Regions from separate parts of the Enterococcus sp. AZ103 genome, predicted to be linked through region 1. Evidence: predicted binding sites of a transcription regulator. Region 1 holds the regulator's gene; the other holds the start of a gene.
What was found. Region 1 encodes LexA, which represses DNA repair genes until DNA is damaged. Its sites were predicted from a motif close to CNAACANNTGTTNG; they were not measured.
Positions count from the first base shown of each region.

Region 2: a site for LexA is predicted at 5,698-5,711, ahead of ID741_RS19880 (Y-family DNA polymerase). Genes of this name have one in related genera too.

Region 1 is NZ_JBIOSI010000001.1:2,192,520-2,199,786, reverse strand. It holds gene tdcB (bifunctional threonine ammonia-lyase/L-serine ammonia-lyase TdcB) at 1-321, opposite strand, end outside; gene ald (alanine dehydrogenase) at 321-1,430, opposite strand; gene ID741_RS11050 (Fur family transcriptional regulator) at 1,784-2,218, opposite strand; gene ID741_RS11045 (glucosaminidase domain-containing protein) at 2,361-3,194, opposite strand; gene tkt (transketolase) at 3,396-5,390, opposite strand; gene ID741_RS11035 (DUF896 family protein) at 5,484-5,726, opposite strand; gene lexA (transcriptional repressor LexA) at 5,859-6,482, shown strand; gene ID741_RS11025 (hypothetical protein) at 6,599-6,871, shown strand; gene ID741_RS11020 (adenine phosphoribosyltransferase) at 6,913-7,267, opposite strand, start outside.
Region 2 is NZ_JBIOSI010000005.1:13,819-21,085, forward strand. It holds gene ID741_RS19850 (type IV conjugative transfer system protein TraE) at 1-173, opposite strand, end outside; gene ID741_RS19855 (replication initiator protein A) at 1,052-2,083, opposite strand; gene ID741_RS19860 (AAA family ATPase) at 2,552-3,388, shown strand; gene ID741_RS19865 (DUF5388 domain-containing protein) at 3,388-3,747, shown strand; gene ID741_RS19870 (hypothetical protein) at 3,810-3,995, opposite strand; gene ID741_RS19875 (hypothetical protein) at 3,995-4,345, opposite strand; gene ID741_RS19880 (Y-family DNA polymerase) at 4,335-5,669, opposite strand; gene ID741_RS19885 (hypothetical protein) at 5,835-6,668, opposite strand; gene ID741_RS19890 (recombinase family protein) at 6,668-7,267, opposite strand, start outside.

The sequences.
Region 1 (7,267 bases):
TGGCATAACGATAGTGCTTTTAATTCCTAATAATTTAGAAGTTAACGCTACACCTTGGGCATGGTTACCTGCTGAAACTGCAATAACACCGCGATTTTTTTCTTCTTCGGTCAAATGTGCAATTTTATTGTAAGCCCCACGGAATTTAAATGAGCCAGTTAATTGCATATTTTCTAATTTCAAATAAACTTCGCCGCCAGTTTTGGCAGTTAGAAACATTGATTGAATCAATGGTGTTTTACGACCATATTGCTTTACCACGTTCTTTGCTTCATGAATATCTTCAATCGTTACTGGTAAATCTGTCGCAATTCTTGTCATTACAAAACATCTCCCACTTCTGTGTATTCTACATCAATTGAATCTGCTAAAGCTTTTGAAACTACTTTTCCGTTATACACGCTTAAACCAGATAATAATTCTTTGTCTGATTTCAATGCTTCGTCTAATCCTTTAACACTAACTTCTTTTAAGAATGAAATATTTCCTTTTGCCAATGCGATAGTTGCTGTACGAGGTACAGCACCTGGCATATTTGGAACAGCGTAATGAATTACATCATGTTTTGTAAATACTGGATCAGCATGGTTGGTTGGTTTATCAATTGTTTCAACCGTACCACCTTGGTCAATTGCGATATCAACAATCACACTACCTGGTTTCATTGATTCAACCATATATTCTTTAACTAATTTTGGTGGGCGAGCACCTGGAATTAAAACAGTTGAAATAAATACATCTGCATCTTTAATCCGGTTTTCTAAATTTTCGGTATTAGAAACAATGACTTCAACATTGTCATTCTTGTAACGTTCTTGTAATTGTTTGATCCGGTTTTCATTTACTTCTAAAATAACTACATGGGCACCTAAACCAACAGCCATATCTGCAGAGTTTTCAGCAGCATTACCGCCGCCTAAAATAACGACTGTTCCAGCTTCAACACCGTCGATACCTGGTAATAAAATACCTTCGCCACCATGTTGTTTTTCTAAATAATATTGGCCTAAGTTAACAGCACGACGTCCAGCAATTGCGCTCATTGGTTTCAATAATTCTAAAACGCCATCGATTGAAATGTTTTCTCCAGATAAAGCTGTTACGTCAACTTCCATCATTTTTTCAACACAAGCTTTGTTAGCTGCTAAATGTAAAAATCCCCAAATAATTTGGCCTTTTTTAAAATAGTGATATTCACTTTCCATTGGTTCTTTTACTTTTACAATTAAATCAGCAGTCCATGCTGTATCTGTATCTACAATTTTTCCGCCAGCCGCTTCATATTGATCGTTATTAAAACCTGAACCAGCACCAGCGTTATTATCAACTAAAACTTCATTACCTGCTTCAACTAAAATTTTGACATTTTCAGGTGTCATCCCTACACGAGCTTCACCTTGTTTTGGATCTTTAATAACTCCAATTTTCAAAATCATTCACCTCTATAAATTATTTTTTGATTGTTTTCTTTTAACATGTAAAATATATCACAATAAAAACTCAACGCAATGAAAACGATTCAGATGTTATCATTGTCTCATCTGTCTTCATTTTAAATTAATTAATAATTTTTATTATTCATAAAACCCTTGCTGCTTGTGCGTTTTTTTATTAGCTTTTTTTCATTTTCTATTTTTTATAAAAAAACAAAAATTATGATTCCGCTACCATCGTTATTAAAACAGAAGAAGCTTTATATTTGTTAAAGTGTATATTACACGTATTTCCAATAAAAAGACAAAGAAAAAGCTCGAGATTTTTATCTCGAGCAAAGTTGTTTAGCCTATTGATTTTTCTGTTGACAATCTGGACAAATACCATAAACTTCTAGCCGATGTTCATTTATTTGAAAGCCGGTTAGTTTACTTGAAGCCATTTCTACATCTTCTAATCCTGGATATGAAAAATCTTCAATTTTCCCACATTCATTACATATTGCATGGTAATGTTTTTTTTGAGTATAGTCAAATCGACTAGCAGTATCCCCATAACTCATTTCTGTAACAATACCGATACTAACAAATTTTCTTAAATTATTATAAACCGTTGCTACACTCATATTAGGAAAACGACTTTCTAAATCTTGAAATATCTCATCAGCAGTTGGATGGTTTTTATATGTAATTAAGTATTCTAAAATAGCATGACGTTGCGGTGTGATGCGAATACCACCAGCCTTTAAATCGTCTATCGCGTGGTTTACAGTTTGTTCTGTCATGAAAGGAAACCTCCTTTTTATAATCTTTCTTAAATAATACTATTCTTTTTAAATAAAAGCCAGCTTATTATAGATAATTCCTTGATATAATCAAGTTTTTCAAAATAAAAAGCACTGAAATTTCAGTACTTTTTAATCATTTTTAAATTGTAAGTTGTTGGCCTGGTAATAATGTGGAATCTGCACTTAAACCATTATTAGCTAATAACTGATCAACTGAAATTCCGTGACTAGATGCAATCCCCCATAAAGAATCTCCTGCTGCAACAGTGTAAGTACTTGTTGTGGCTGTTACATTCGTTTCAGTAGTTACTGTACTTTCTGTTGCGGGAGCTGTATTAGTTGTATTGTTAACGGCAGTACCTGTATCATATTGGGTTAAATTATAAGTTTGGATGATTGAAATTAGTTTGCTGGCATAACTTGGGTCCGTAGCATAACGCCCTTGTAGATAATAAGCTGCTTCTTGATAATTACTCGTGTGACTCTTCCAAGCCCCAGCATAATAAGTTCCTTGTAAAAGATCGGCATGCGCTTCAAAAGATTCATTATATGAATTATATACGGCAAACGGTTCCGACATCGTTACCCATTGACCATTTAAGTATTCTTGGGTACTCATACTGACAGATGCGCCACCATTGTATTCTTTTACCCCAAATAAATTATAGTATGGTGCTTGTGACAATGAAGACGAACCGTAACCACTTTCCACTAGAGCTTGAGCAATCATAATTGACGCGTACAAATCGTGATTTGCTGAAATAGTTACTGCCGATTGACCAATTTGATTAATAAAAGCAGACTGACTTGAAACTTCTTCTGCTTGAGCAACCAAACTATGATTACTTAAACTAACTGCAATTGGTGAAATCGCTAAAGTCGTTCCTGCCAATACAAATGACTTTTTTGCAATAGTTTTTCTTCTCATCTTTTTAATTAGATGTTTTTCACTACGTGTTTTATATTGATTCATTGGTACCTCCAAATTATTCCCTAATTATCCTTTTATTTTCATAATAATTATAGGTCATCAAGAAATAATTCACAAACGTTTCAAAATATTTTGATGGATTTGTTAAAAGAGTGTAACATCTGTAATCATTAAGCAACTAAATTTTAATTTCGTAATAAAAAAGAAGCAACCTTTAATAGGTTACTTCCTTCAGATATTTTTTTATAATTGGTTAAATGTATTTACCACATTTTCAGTTGTGAAACCAAATTGTTCTAATACAAATGGTCCAGGTGCTGAGGCACCAAAATGATCAATCGTAATCGTTGTTCCTTCAGTCGTTGCATACCGTTCCCAACCAAAACTTGAACCAGCTTCAATTGCTACACGTTTTTTAACTGATTTAGGTAGAACAGATTCTTTATAAGCTGCATCTTGTGCTTCAAATAAATCAAAACTTGGTAATGATACGACAGAAACATCTTTGCCTTGTTCTTTCAGAACTTTTTGCGCTTCGATTGCTAAGCTTACTTCAGAACCAGTTGCAATTAAAATCCCTTCTGGTGTTTCACCAGCTTGTTTAGACACGACATATCCACCGTGTTTCACGCCAGCATCAGTAATTTCTTTGCTATTTGGTAAGACTGGTAAGTTTTGACGGCTTAAAACTAAAATTGTTGGTTTATCATTTGTTTCGATAGCCACTCTCCAAGCTGCTGCTGTTTCGTTACCATCAGCTGGACGAATTACTTGAACATTTGGCATTGCACGCATACTGGCTAATTGTTCGATTGGTTCATGAGTCGGTCCATCTTCACCAACCGCTACTGAGTCATGTGTTAAGACATAAGTGACTGGTAAACCTTGAATCGCAGATAAACGAACCGCTGGACGAAGATAATCAACGAAAACAAAGAATGTTCCGCCATAAACTCTTGTCCCACCATGTAGATGAATACCGTTCATAGCTGCCGCCATTGCAAATTCACGAACACCAAACCAAATATTACGTCCTTCGTAAGAACCTGGTTGGAATTCTTTTTCATCTGCAATTGTTGTATTATTTGAACCAGATAAATCAGCAGATCCGCCCCAGAAAGTTGGTAAATTCTTAGCAATTCCTTGAATCACATCTTTACTAGATACGCGGCTCGCTTGACTTGAACCTTCTTCATAAACAGGAATAGCTTCATCCCAATTTTCAGGTAAAACATTGTTGAAAGCATCTTTAAATTGCTTTGCTAATTCAGAATGAACATTAGCATAATTAGCAAACATTTCATCCCAATCAGCTTCGGCTTTTGCACCTTTATCTTGAATATCTGCTTTAAAACGTGCAGCTACTTCTTCAGGCACTGTAAAATCAGGATATTCCCAACCATAGACTGCTTTCGCCACGTCAATACCTTCTGCTCCTAATGGTGCCCCATGAACTTTACTAGTTCCTTCATCTGGAGCGCCAAATCCAATAACTGTTTTAACTTCAATCAAAGTTGGTTTTTCAGTTTCAGCTTTTGCTTCTTCAATCGCTTTTGAAATGGCTTCTAAATCATTACCATCTTTTACTAAAATATGTTGCCAACCATAAGCTTCATAGCGAGCACCAACATTTTCGGTAAAAGCTTTATTGGTTGGACCATCTAATGAAATATCGTTTGAATCATATAAAGCAATTAATTTGCCAAGTTTCATATGACCAGCCATAGAACTAGCTTCTTGTGAGACACCTTCCATTAAATCACCATCACCAACAAGCGTGTAAGTATAATGATCCATCACTTTAAAACTGTCTCGGTTATAAGTAGCAGCTAGATGTGCTTCAGCCATTGCCATCCCGACAGCCATGGCAATTCCTTGGCCTAAAGGACCAGTTGTTGCTTCGACGCCATCAGTAAAATGGTATTCCGGATGCCCTGGTGTTTTACTTTCCCATTGACGGAAATTTTTCAAATCATCAATAGTAACATTAAATCCTGCTAAATGAAGCAAGCTATAAAGCATTGCTGAACCGTGTCCTGCAGATAAAATAAAACGGTCACGATTTGGCCAGTTTAATGAAGTTGCTGGATTGATGTTCAAATGTTTTGTCCATAATGCATAAGCCATAGGTGCAGCACCCATTGGTAAACCTGGATGACCTGAATTGGCTTTTTGAATTGCTTCAATACTTAATGTACGGATGGTGTTGACACCTAGTTGATCTGTTTTGTCGAACAAAAACTTTTCCTCCTTTTTGGTGCTAAATACTTTTATTATTACAAATTTCATTGTAACCGATTTAATACGGTTATTCAATATAGAAATGCATGATTATTTTCTATTATGCAGTCCTTTTTCTTTTTGAATTTTCTTCAATTTATCAGGTGTAACATCTTTTCCATCAGGATCGACTACCTTCATCCCTTCAATATGATGTCTCATCCCACCACGAACAGATTGCAAATACTCTTCACGTAATTCCTTTTGTTCTTTTGTTTCTTCATCAGACAATCCACTTGTTTTTTTCTTTTTTGCTAACTCATTGATACGAGCAATTTTTTCTTCAGAAAGCATTCTATACACCTCACTTTGACTATATTATACATAAAAATTCAAAAAATAATAATTAGAATAGAAAAATAAATACGAACGCTTGTTTGATTTTTTATTCTATGCTAAACTTTGTTTATAGAAAGAGGTGTGATCATGGCAAAGAGAACCGAGACGAAACAATTAGAAGTTCTTCGTTTTATCCATGAACGGGTTGAATTCAAAGGTTACCCGCCAACCGTTCGTGAGATTGGAGAAGCGGTGAACTTATCATCGACTTCAACTGTTCACGGTCATTTAGCAAGACTTGAAAAAAAAGGCTGGATTCAACGAGATCCAACAAAGCCTAGAGCAATAGAATTAACGATCACGGGATTAGAAAAGATTGGTGCTGCACCAAAAGTCATACCAATGTTAGGCGTCGTTACAGCAGGCGAACCGATTCTCGCGGTAGAAGAAGCATCTGACTTTTTCCCTGTGCCGCCAGATTTATCAAGTGAAGATGGCAGTTTGTTTATGCTAACGATTCGAGGAGAAAGTATGATTAATGCTGGCATTTATGACGGTGACCATGTGATTGTACGTAAACAAGCTTCAGCTGTTAACGGAGAGATTGTCATTGCGATGACGGATGAAAACGAAGCAACTTGTAAAAGATTTTATCGGGAGACTGATCATTTTCGCTTACAACCAGAAAATGATACCATGGCACCTATTATTTTAGAAAATGTCTCTATTTTAGGAAAAGTCGTTGGCTTATATCGAAACCATATTTTTTAAGAATCAATTAATCGGTGGAACTCCGATTAATTTTTTTCTTTACAAATCGAACAAACATTCGTATAATAGAAATACGAACGCTTGTTCTATACATATTTTTAAGGAGTGAATCAAAAATGAAAGCTATTCGTCGTTTTGGACTAATTATTGCAGTTTTATTGTTAGGTTTATTGATTGGAAAATTGAGTCTTTTGGCTAACGTACTGTTCTTTTCGGGATTGTTTTTGACTTGGTTCATGCTTTGGGATGACAAGAGATACGCACAACGGCAAAAACGCCGCAAGATGGCACAAATGAATCCACATTATTATCCAGAAGATGAACCACGAGAAGACTACTACTATGTAAATCCTTATGATTACACCGATCATTTTCATAAATCAGCATAATAAAAAATCAGCCAAAGCTGCATATAGCTTTGGCTGATTTTTTAATAATCCATCAATGTCAAAATTTCATAATTAGCAATTTTATCACGGCCATGTAAATCTTCTAACTCGATTAAAAATGCACAACCGACTACAATCCCACCAAGTTGTTCAATTAATTCGATCGTCGCCTTAACTGTTCCACCTGTCGCTAATAAATCATCTGTCACTAAAACCCGTTGTCCAGGTTTGATCGCATCACTGTGAAGAGTTAATGTGTCTGTTCCATATTCTTTATCGTATTCCACTTCGATTGTTTCTCTCGGAAGTTTACCAGGTTTACGAACAGGTGCAAAACCAACACCTAATTCATAAGCCACTGGGCAACCAACAATAAAACCACGTGCTTCTGGCCCA
Region 2 (7,267 bases), on a different contig from region 1:
TTTATGAAATGACTTTGCACCTTATCACCATTTCTGCCATTCACTGTGTAACGAGCACATTTGATATTCTTATAAGGCTCTTTTGCATTTTTGTTAGCATAATAGCTTTTTTCAAAAACGATTAATCTACTAGCAAAACGGCTAATATCAGCAATCCCAATTTGTTTTCGCATACCAACACCCTTTTTCCTTTCATTAGAAATTTAAAAATGACCATTATGATTGCTTTCATACCAAGCTTAATCCACACTATATCGAACATACGTTCTTTTTGTCAAGTGAATTACATAACTGTCAAGCGAAAAGTTTTATCAATCGGTGCGAGTTTATTAAAAATTTTGACTGACAAAACTTCTCTCTCGAAAAATATAATCGCTTATGCTAGACATGAATTTTATTCCATGACCACAAAAAGAGGCTGACACATTATCGTGTCAGCCTCCTAACTTTGTCACATCTTATTCTGCTTATCTAAAAAATCATAAATTTTGCCTTTGAAACTTTCTGATTTCTTACAAGAACCTCTAAAGAAATATCTAAAAAAAGTATTCTAAAGCCTGTAAATATGATATTATTTAGACTGTTGCAGAGCAATCTGTAACAAAGCGGAGCGTAACCCGATATGTGTGTATCGGCACTTGCTACTTCTATGATCCATTCAAGGATTGGCGTCCTTGTTTGGTAGAGGTAGTAAGGGCTCTGCTATTTATGGTAAACAAGTTACGTCCACCACAAGCGATTATATTTGCAATACAAAAACTATTTTAGTTTTCGTATTTCAGTCGTTTACTTGCCACAAGAATACCACACAAAATATTTTTTGCAAACAATAAATTTCATTTTCACCGAGGAAACCGATTTATAATATCGTTTTTCTCATTTTTTTTGTGTAAAACAGACTATTCTTACCAACAAATAATATACCAACAACCCAACAATCGCTTTCCATCATTATTTTATCATAGCATTAACGCTTATACAACAATGATAATAAACGAAAATCATTTGTTTTAAACGTTATTTAAAGTACGTTTATTAATTATTTTTTAATCTATAACCAACTGTCTATACTTACATCTGGCAAGGATTCTTTGTTTTGATCTTGTTGAATAAGAGCTATTGGTTTTTCAATAAACCAATTACGTACATAAACAAAAATGAGGTTTTGGATATCCTTTACTTTTTCTGTTTTATTTTTCTGATAAGCCTTTAGCAACGTTTGATAAAGTTCAGTTTCTGCAGCAACTCCTTGTTGTTCTAGTTCCTCAAAAACAATCGTGATTCCAGTTTGTTCTTGTGCTTTATATTTGGCATTATGGATCGTTTTTACTGTTTGCCTTGCAACTTCATAGCTTGGCGAGAAAGTCGCAATGAGTTGCAAAACTTTGTCAGGAATAAAAGTAGGTACTTGAGACGTATGGCAAGAGGCAACAAAATTATCAAGAAAAATTTGATTTTGTAATTCGTCTTTGTCAGTGTCTTTTAAGTGTCTATTAGTGTCTTGGTTATTATATTTATATACATTTTCTGCCATTTTGGCACGTCCGCTATTATCAAGGGTTTCAGCCGTTTTTGATGTTTTTTTATTTTCTTGTATGGTTGTTGTATCAGGTTTTTGGGCATTTTCGACACTCTTAGACCGACCTGCCATTTTGGCATGTCCGCTATTATCAAGGGTTTCAGCGTTTCTATTCATTAAATAAACGTCTCGATCAGTGACTTCTAGCTCTGCTAAATACAAACGATTAGGCTTGTTCTTTCCTGAAGTTTTATCAAATCCCATTTTTACTTGCATTAACAAATTTGCTTCTTCAAGTTCACTTTTTACCCTAGCGACTTTCCGTTCGCTGCAATTCATTAGTATTGCTAAATAGCTTGAAGTCATTTCAAAATATATATAGCCATTTTCATCAACAAGATTTTGATGAATGGCACTTGTCAGTTCATTTTTTAAAAGCATGTATGCGAGTTTTGCACCATCGCTTAAAGTTTTATATTTATCACCATAAATAAAAACTTTGGGATATTGAAAATAGATATCGTTATAGATTCTTTGGTTACTAAAATATTTAAATTGATTCATAGTGTACCTCCTTGCTATTTATCTTTTTCATTGACAGCATCTTCAAGAAAGAAGTTTAGCTGATTATAAGAGAAATTCAAATAGTTATAAAATTATTGTAGTAAGATATACAAATAGTAAAATATACAAATAGTAAAAAAGTGAAAGTCATATTTTTTTTTGTAGTAAAATAGTAAGATATACAAATAGTATAATATACAAAAAAAAATTGATACATTGAAAAAAGTATCAAACAGGCTTTTCTGTCATGTTTTTCAAATACTTTTTGTAGTAAAATAGTAGAATATACAAATAGTATTTAATGCAAATAGTAGAATATACAAATAGTAGAATATACAAATAGTAGAATATACAAATAGTAAGTTTAGCAAATATTTGTTGTAGTAAGAAAATATTTATGGTAAAATATTTTTGTAGTAAAAAATGATTAATAGAAATTTTTCAATATATATGGAAAGAAGGATAATTATGGTAAAAAAAATCGTTTTTGGTAATTTTAAAGGTGGAGTAGGTAAAACTACAAATTCAGTAATGTTTTCTTATGAACTAGCAAAACAGGGTATTAAAGTCCTTTTATGTGACCTTGACCCACAAGCTAACTCGACACAATTATTGAATAGAACTTATACCAAACAGCATAAATCAACTCTTGATTTCCAAAAAACAATGATGGTTGCTGTGCAAGATGGAGATTTGAGACCTGCTATTGTTGAAATGATGGAGAATTTATTTTTATTACCATCACATGTTGACTTTATTAATTATCCAGATTTTTTAGAATTAAAATTTCCTTTAGGAACGGAAAACTATAAAGAAGCACGAATTGCATATTTTCAACAATTATTAAAGGAAGTAGAAGATGATTATGATTTAATAATTATTGATTGCCCACCAACAATCTCTAAATTTACTGATTCAGCGATCTATAGCTCTGATTACATTATCATTGTATTGCAAACTCAGCAACGTTCTTTAGATGGTGCAGGTGCATTTTGGGAATATGCTCAGACATTCTATGACAATTACCCTTCAACTGATTTTGATATTGCGGGCATATTACCAGTATTAATGAAAAATGACTCTGCTATTGATAATCAAATTATTTCTGACGCAATTGAATTGTTTGGAACGGACAATGTATTTGATCATATTGTAAAACACAGTGACCGTCTTAAAAGATACGATAGAGAAGGCATTTCTGATAAAGATTTTACTGACAAATGGGATTATCATGATACTAAACTGCACACTCTCTACACAGAAATTGCTGACGAATTATTATCCAAAATAGGGGGCCTTAGTTAATGGTTAAAGAGTTCAAAAGAGACCCAAGCCGTAGAGAAGTAAAAGAAACACCTATGTCTCAACCAACTAATACATTTAGTCTCACAGAATTTGAGAAAGTCCAACAAACAAATCATGAAGAAAGTAAAATAAAAGTTGGAAGACCAAGAAAAAATAAAGTGTATGGAACAATACGAATACAAAAATATAACGTTAATAGAATCAATGCTTTACAAAATACACTTGATTATGAAACACAAGATGATTTAGTAGCAGCACTATTAGATAGATTAGAAAACTCAATTGAATCAGAGCAAAGGACGATGTTTGACATGTATATGCGCACATATGAAGCAAAAAGTCGTAAAAAAGAAAAATGAAATAAAAAAACCAAGGAAATGTCTTGTTCCTTGGTTTTTTTATTATTATCATATTTAGAATATTATATCGAATTAAAAGATAAGTGTAAGAAGTATTCTGTATCAGTTGCTTCTGCTGTAGCCCACAGGTAATAAGTTAAGGCTTCTTCGCCTTCAGCAATCAATAGCTGCTGTCCAGAACCCCATAGTAATTCTGTAAATTCTTCAAAACTAATTAATCCAAATTCATATTGTCTAATAATGTTCATCAGGATAGGGAACTCCATTTCTTGAATGAAATGATCTCAATATTTCTAATCTCGTCATAATTCACTTTCTGATTGCCGACAAAAATTCCTAATTCATCATAGCCGTTAATCTTACCTGAAATATCATCAGGGTAGTTACCATTCAAATCTCGTTCTTCCTTCTGAATTGCAACCTCTAAGTTGCTACGTGCTGCTTCTGTTAGGATAGTCCCGATTTCGTCACTATCCATCTGCATTTTTCGAGGATTTACTTTCTTAGATTCTTTCTCTTTATCTAATCTTTCTGTATGATCTGACAAATAGAATCCATTGTATTTTATGACGCCTCGATCTTGATATTCAATTGTCATTATCTAAACCTCCATGACCGCCTGCGTGCCCTCCGACAACGTTTGCTCGCTTCACACTTCTTGCATTTTCCAAAGCAGAAGAAGCATGAATAATCGCTTCAAAACCATATTTTTGACGTATTTTATCAATCACTAAATCTAAATTTTCATGATTGATTTGTTCTTGTGGGTCTTCAAATAAATTTAGCTGTAACACATCCGTCCAAACTAATTTTTTATAGGTAATTCCCACGTTCCTTACGGCATATCCAGTGTAATGCTTTCTAAAAAGGTAAAGGCATTGCTCTTGTAGCTCTTTGGTATTATCTGTGGCTGGTATGGCTAATTGTCTTGAAAATCCTTTCTCTTCCTCGTAAAAAGAAGGACGGATACTTACGTGAATACATTGTGTTTTACATTTGTGTTTTCGTATTCTGATAGCCACTTGTTCTGCCATTTCTTTTATGATTAACTCTATTTCTTCTTTTCGTACATAGTCTTTAGGTAGCACTTGAGAATTGCCATAACTTTTTTCCTGAGTAGGAGGGGGAGGTACGGCAATATCTGTTCTATCTACACCATTAGCGTGATAATAATATTGCAAACCCAATATTCCTAGTCGCGATTTCAGCGCCCAGGGATCAGCATGAGCCAACTCTTTTATGGTGGTAATACCCATATCTCTAAAGCGTAGCTTCATTTTTTTTCCGATACCCCAAAAATCAGTCATGTTTTTAATGCCCCAAACTTTGGTAGGGACATCTTCATAATTCCATTCAGCAATAAATCCATCATTATGTTTTGCTTCATTGTCTAGTGCTAACTTTGCAAGCAAGGGATTGTCGCCAATTCCTACAGTGCAAACTAAACCAGTTTGTTTCTTCACTTCAGACTGTATGATTTTAGCAAGCTGTCGGCGCTTCTGACTACGTGTCAGCTGTCTGTCTGTAAATAGGTTAAGAGACTGCTCTACCTTCAAAATCGACTCGTCAACGCTGTAAATCAGTAAGTCTTCATCTGCAACATAATCACGAAAAATATTATTAATTTCAAGATTACGTTTGATATACAAGTTCATTCTAGGCGGTGCCAAAATTAAATCTTTAGGCAAAGGGTAGGGAAGATCATTAAAACGAGACACATTTGATATTCCCATAGTTGCTTTAGCTACTGGGGAAGAAGCTAAAATCAATCCATTACCACCTACGTTGTCAGCCGTAGACAACACGACTAAATTAGTGGTTAATGGATCAAGCCCACGATCCACACATTCAACAGAGCTATAAAATGATTTAATATCAATTAAAAAATAATCTGATAGAGGTTCTTTATTGTAATCTATCATAAAGGTCACTCCTTCATTGAGATTATACCGAACATAAGTTCGGTTTGCAAATATCTAGAAAAACAAAAAAGCTCTGAAACGAAAAATCATCTCAAAGCAATTCTTTCGGTTATTTAAGAACAATCAATACCTAAAACATGTAATTGTTCAGTTGATATAAACTAATTATTGGCTCTTTAGTATATTATAGTTTTTTTCGATATTATCTAACTCTTTTAAAAAAATATCAACGTTGCTTGATAATTCGTCTGGTATATCTTGTACTTTGGGATAAGGTTTTTTAATACCGTTTTTAATAACAAAACTTAGGCAGGTTAATTCTTCTGATACAGCAGTAAGCATTTGCTCTCCGCTTTCAGTATTATATAAAATAAATGTGAATACTTCTATTTCCTGATTAGTCTTATCCATATACTGCCTTACAATGTTGTTTTGATGTTGATCTTTGAGTTCTAAATTTGTGTCTTGAGTAAGATAACTGCGATTTTCTATTGTTATAGGAAAAAGTAAAAGGTTTTTTGAATTAGAATTATTAAATAGTTGATTCGTTAATTCAAGTTTATTTAAATAAATATCTTGGTTGTCTGAAGGATATATATTAGTCATAATTTTATATAGAATATTAATATCTATTGAATTTTTATTGTAATAGAATAAATTATAAATTTTAATATTAGTAATGATTGAATTTGAAGTTTTTGCAGTTAAAAATTTTATACTATCTTCTAGTTTATTAGCCTTTCTCCAAAAAGGACGTACTTGTAAAATAAACTTTTTTGTTTCTTTTTCATCATTCTCTTCTAATTGTAATGTGATCATGGAAAACCCTAAATAGGATACGGACAATGTAATAAAAAAACCTATTAAATCTGGTACCAATTTTAAGAGTGCATCATTTTCTAGCATCTTTTTATTAACCAAAAAAAATGTAATTGTAATACTGATTAATGAAGCAAGAATTAGAAATTTATAAATGCAACCTATATTTTTCCTTTTCATTAGATATTCTCCCTATTGTTTCTATCCCTAATCGAATAAACTGTTTTCCTTGGTAATTTCAATTCCCTTGCGATCGTTGCAACCGTAAATCCTCTTGATAACATATCAATAGCTTTATCGTAAACGAGTTTATCAGCGCCTATTGCGTCCGCGTGGTACTTGAGCGGACGTCCTTTATAAATACCTCTTTCTTTTGCTAAAACTATTCCTTGTTCCTGGCGTTCCTTAATTTTTGTCCGTTCAGTTTCTGCAACATAACTGAAGACTTCAATTACTAAATTTGATAGCAGCTCTCGTAAAGTTGGATCAGTGACACCTGCAAAAGAGGGGAGATCCAAAATTTCAATATTGGCACCTTTGTTTTTGATTTGTTGCAACAAGTCTTTAATATCTTTGCTATTTCTTCCTAATCGATCCAAGCTTGTGACTAAAAAAGTGTCTCGCTCTCTTAAATAATCTAAAGCTCTTAATAATTCGACTCTATTTTTTACATCTTTACCTGAAACTTTTTCATTGAAATAAATTAAGTCGCCTTCAGCAACATTTTTATCTTTTTGCCATTCCGCAATTAATTCTTGTTGTCTATCTAAATTTTGATC